One region of the Streptomyces sp. NPDC050448 genome, then DNA from elsewhere that is predicted to be linked to it. Evidence: riboswitches for the same ligand, from Rfam matches in the RefSeq annotation. Region 1 holds a riboswitch; the other holds the start of a gene.
The links. Region 1 has a riboswitch for S-adenosylmethionine ahead of thrC (threonine synthase). Riboswitches for the same ligand answer to the same signal wherever they lie in the genome.
Positions count from the first base shown of each region.

Region 2: it holds a riboswitch for S-adenosylmethionine, as region 1 does, so the genes downstream of both, AB0I68_RS01770 (aminotransferase class V-fold PLP-dependent enzyme) here and thrC (threonine synthase) in region 1, are expected to answer to the same signal.

Region 1 covers NZ_JBFAJR010000022.1:99,098-101,482, reverse strand. The annotation lists gene AB0I68_RS24615 (MoaD/ThiS family protein) at 1-1, opposite strand, end outside; gene thrC (threonine synthase) at 37-1,311, opposite strand; SAM riboswitch class I at 1,329-1,478, opposite strand; gene AB0I68_RS24605 (glucosyl-3-phosphoglycerate synthase) at 1,674-2,385, shown strand, end outside.
Region 2 covers NZ_JBFAJR010000001.1:373,853-376,237, forward strand. The annotation lists gene AB0I68_RS01770 (aminotransferase class V-fold PLP-dependent enzyme) at 1-883, opposite strand, end outside; SAM riboswitch class IV at 1,101-1,217, opposite strand; gene trpD (anthranilate phosphoribosyltransferase) at 1,309-2,385, opposite strand, start outside.

The DNA of each region.
Region 1 (2,385 bases):
TGGCGCTACTGCCTTTCCGGGAACGGAGGGGGTGGGTCAGACCAGGCCGGCGGCGCGGAACGCGTCCAGGCTCGGGCGGATGGTGGCGGTCTGCCCGCTGTCCGCGGCCACCGCCTCCAGGGTCTTGAGGCCGTCACCGGTGTTCAGGACCACTGTGGTCAGCGCCGGGTCGAGCTGCCCGTTCTCGATGAGCTTCTTGGTCACGCCGACGGTCACGCCGCCCGCGGTCTCGGCGAAGATGCCCTCGGTCTGCGCGAGGATCTTGATGGCCTCGACGACCTGCTCGTCGTTGACGTCCTCGACGTAGCCGCCCGTACGACGGGCGATGTCCAGGACGTACGGGCCGTCGGCCGGGTTGCCGATGGCGAGCGACTTGGCGATGGTGTTCGGCTTCTGCGGGCGGACCACGTCGTGACCGGCCTTGAAGGCGGTCGACACCGGGGAGCAGCCCTCGGCCTGGGCACCGAAGATCTTGTACGGCTTGTCCTCGACGAGGCCGAGCTTGATCAGCTCCTGCAGACCCTTGTCGATCTTCGTCAGCTGCGAGCCGGACGCGATCGGGATCACGATCTGGTCGGGCAGCTGCCAGCCGAGCTGCTCGCAGATCTCGTACGCGAGCGTCTTGGAGCCCTCGCCGTAGTACGGGCGCAGGTTGACGTTGACGAAGCCCCAGCCCTCGCCCAGCGGGTCGCCGATGAGCTCGGAGCAGAAGCGGTTGACGTCGTCGTAGTTGCCCTCGATGCCGACCAGGTCGCCGCCGTACACACCGGCCATGACGACCTTGCCCTGCTCCAGGTCGTGCGGGATGAACACGCAGGAGCGGAAGCCGGCCCGGGCGGCCGCGGCGCCGACGGCGCCGGCCAGGTTGCCCGTGGAGGAGCAGGAGAGCGTGGTGAAGCCGAAGGCGCGGGCGGCCTCGACGGCGATGGCCACGACGCGGTCCTTGAAGGAGTGCGTCGGGTTGCCGGAGTCGTCCTTGACGTACAGCTTGCCGGTGACGCCGAGCTCCTTGGCCAGGTTCCGGGCGTCGACGAGCTTGGTGAAGCCGGGGTTCAGGCTGGGCTTGGAGGCCACGTCCGCGGGGACGGGCAGCAGCGGGGCGTAGCGCCAGATGTTGTTCGGGCCGGCCTCGATCGCGGCGCGCAGGGCCTGCGGGTCGCCGGTGGGAAGGTCGTAGGCGACTTCCAGCGGCCCGAAGCACTCGACGCAGGCGAAGATGGGGCCGAGCTCGAAGCGGGTACCGCACTCACGACAGGAAAGGCCGGTGGCAGGTCCGAGATCGACAGAGGTGGCAACAGTCTGTGCAGCCATGATGGCGAGGCCCTTTCTCCTCATCTTCCCCATGGCGCACTTCGCCATGAGACGGAATTGGCACCTTCCCTAGCCGGGGACCTCGCTGCTGCAAACAAGCGCGAGAACCGACTGGAGGGTTGCCGGGGCTTCAACGGGCCGTGTCCCTCTGCCCCTCTGGATGAGCGGTATGGCACCGGGTCGCGCGCTCTGGGCACGTCCGGGCATTTGTTCGCGGGGACCCCCGGCATGCGGTGGCCCTTCGCGTTGTTCAAGACTGTAACTGAAGGTCCGGTTGGTTGAGACAGCCGTCCGAACCGCGAGATGGATCACTTTTCGGCGGAAACCGCCGAGGACCGACGAGGAACCAAGGAGTGCCGAACGTGCTGGAAGAGGTGGAGCGCTGGTTTGCGGACCGCTCCTGGTCCGCGGCCGACCGACCGCTCGACCAGCTGCTTTCCGCGAAGCGGGCGGCAGGCACCACGGTCAGCGTCGTCCTGCCCGCGCTCGACGAGGAGGAGACGGTCGGCGCCATCGTCGAGGTGATCCGGCGCGATCTGATCGACGGGCTGCCGGTGCCGCTGGTCGACGAACTGGTCGTGGTCGACTCGGGTTCCACCGACCGGACCGCCGAGGTGGCCGCGAAGGCCGGCGCCCGGGTGGTGCACCGCGACGAGATACTGCCGCGCATCCCGGCCCTGCCCGGCAAGGGCGAGGTGCTGTGGCGCTCGCTGCTGGCCACCACCGGCGAGATCGTCTGCTTCGTCGACGCCGACCTGCGGGACTTCTCGGCCACGTTCGTCTCCGGGATCGTGGGGCCGCTGCTGACCGAGCCGGACGTGCAGTTCGTCAAGGCGATGTACGACCGCCCGCTCGGGGACGCGCCGGGCCAGGGCGGGCGGGTGACCGAGCTCGTCGCCCGCCCCCTCCTCAATCTGCACTGGCCGCAGTTGGCGGGCTTCGTCCAGCCGCTGGGCGGCGAGTACGCCGTACGGCGCTCCCTGCTGGAACGTCTCCCCTTCCCCGTCGGGTACGGCGTCGAGCTGGGCCTGCTGGTGGACGCGCTGCACACGGTCGGGCTGGACGCGCTGGCCC
Region 2 (2,385 bases), on a different contig from region 1:
CGGCCGTGGTGTGCCACTCGACGTCGACGCCGCCGTCCTCGCGGCGGGCGACCTTCCGCGAGGCACCGCCGCCGGCGAGGTACGGCTGCGCCTGCCGGAGCCAGTCCGCGCGGCCGGCCAGCACGCCCGAGCCGAACGGCGCGTACAGCTTGTGCCCGGAGAAGGCCACCCAGTCCACGTCCAGCTCCTGCACGGAAACGGCGTGGTGCGGGGCCAGTTGGGCGGCGTCAAGGACGACCCGCGCGCCGTGGGCGTGCGCGGCGGCGGCGAGCTCCTTGACCGGCCACAGCTCACCGGTGACGTTGGACGCGCCGGTGACGCAGACCAGGGCCGGGCCGTAGGGCTCCCGGTCGGCCAGCGCCCGCTCCAGGGTCGCGACGGCCTGGGCCGGGGTCCGGGGGGCGTTGAGGTACGTCACCTGCGCGTCGCCCCACGGCAGCAGCGAGGCGTGGTGCTCGGTCTCGAAGACGAAGACCTGGCAGCCGGCGGGGAGTACGGCGGCGAGCAGGTTCAGGGAGTCGGTGGTGGACCGGGTGAAGACGACCTGGTCGGCGGGGCGGCAGTCGAGGAACTCGGCGACCGTGGCGCGGCTCTGCTCGAAGAGGTCGGTGGAGAGCTGGGAGAGGTAGCCGGCGCCGCGGTGCACGCTGCCGTAGTAGGGGGCGTACGCGGCGACGTCGTCCCAGACCCGCTGGAGGGCGGGGGCGCTGGCCGCGTAGTCGAGGGCCGCATAGGTGACCTCGCCGCCGGTGACGAGCGGGACGGTGACGTCCCGGCCGAGGACCGGCAGCGGCTCGGCACAGGCGGGGTCGACCGGGGCGGTCACGGTGTCGGCGGTGACGGTGGCGACGGCGGTGGCGACGGCGTTCGGGTACGTGGACATGGCGGTATCTCCCGGCAGGGCAGGCTGAATGGCTCCGGATGGCCCGTACGCGGGTGCACGCATGCGCGGACGCACGTGCGGCAGGGGTACGGGAGTTGCCTCGACGCGCGGACGACTGGGGGCCGCACGGAGGGTGAAGAAGGGGCGGAGTCGCCCTATCGCATTCGCTTGCTCACGGAAAACGCTCCTCGAGAGACCAGGACCCCTGGTGTCGAGGGATCCGCGCTTGCCGTAGGCCTTTCTGCCTACGACCTGGTCATCACCCGGGGCACCCCGCCACGGAAGGAGGGTTGCCGGACAGCAAGCCGGGGCCGAAACGCTGTCACTCGTGACCTGGTCAGCATCCTGCCACAAGATCCCTCACGCGCAAGACCCCGGTCCGCATGCTGGACCGGGGTCGCCCGTTTCACGCCGTTCTCGCACCGCTACGCGTTGCTGGCCGCCACCCAGCGGTCCAGGGCCGCCCGGGCGGAACCCGAGTCGACGGCCTCCGCCGCCCGGGTGATGCCGGCGCGGATCTGGTCCTCCAGGGAGCCCGTGCCGGGGGCCAGGGCCACCAGGGCCGTCGCCGCGTTCAGCAGCACCGCGTCGCGGACCGGGCCGGTCTCGCCGGCCAGCACGCGGCGGGCGACATCCGCGTTGTACGAGGCGTCCGCGCCGCGCAGCTGCGCGACGTCGACCAGGGGGATGCCCACGTCGCGCGGGTCGAAGGGCTGCTCGTCCACCCGGCCGTCGCGGACCCACCACACCCGGGAGGTGGCGGTGGTCGTGAGCTCGTCCAGGCCGTCGTCGCCGCGGAACACCAGCGCCGAGGAGCCGCGCTCCGCCAGGACGCCCGCCACGATGGGGGCCACCCGGGCGTCCGCCACGCCCGTGGCCTGCGCCCGTACCCGCGCCGGGTTGGTCAGCGGGCCGAGGAAGTTGAAGGTGGTCCGGATGCCCAGCTCCCTGCGGGCCGCGGCCACGTGCCGCAGCGCCGGGTGGAACCTCACCGCGAAGCAGAAGGTGATGCCGGCCTCCTCGGCGACCTCGACCACCCGCGCCGGGGTGAGGTCCAGGTTGACGCCGAGCTTCTCCAGCACGTCCGAGGAACCGCTCGCGCTCGACGCGGCCCGGTTGCCGTGCTTGACCACCTTGGCGCCGGTACCGGCGACCACGATCGACGACATCGTCGAGATGTTCACCGTTTTGGCCCCGTCGCCGCCCGTGCCGACGATGTCCACCGTCCGGCCCGGCACCTCGATCAGCTTGGCGTGCGCGTACATGGAGCGTACGAGGCCGTTGATCTCCGCGACGGTCTCCCCCTTGGCCCGCAGCGCCACCATGAAGCCGGCGATCTGGGCGTCGGTGGCCTCCCCGCGCATGATCCGGTCCATGGCCCAGGCCGATTCGTCGGCGCGCAGGTCCTGGCCGGTCAGCAGGGCGTCGAGAATGCCCGGCCAAGTGGGGGTACCCCCGGACGGAGTCTGGGGGAGGGCCGGCACCCCACCGGCGTCAGCCGG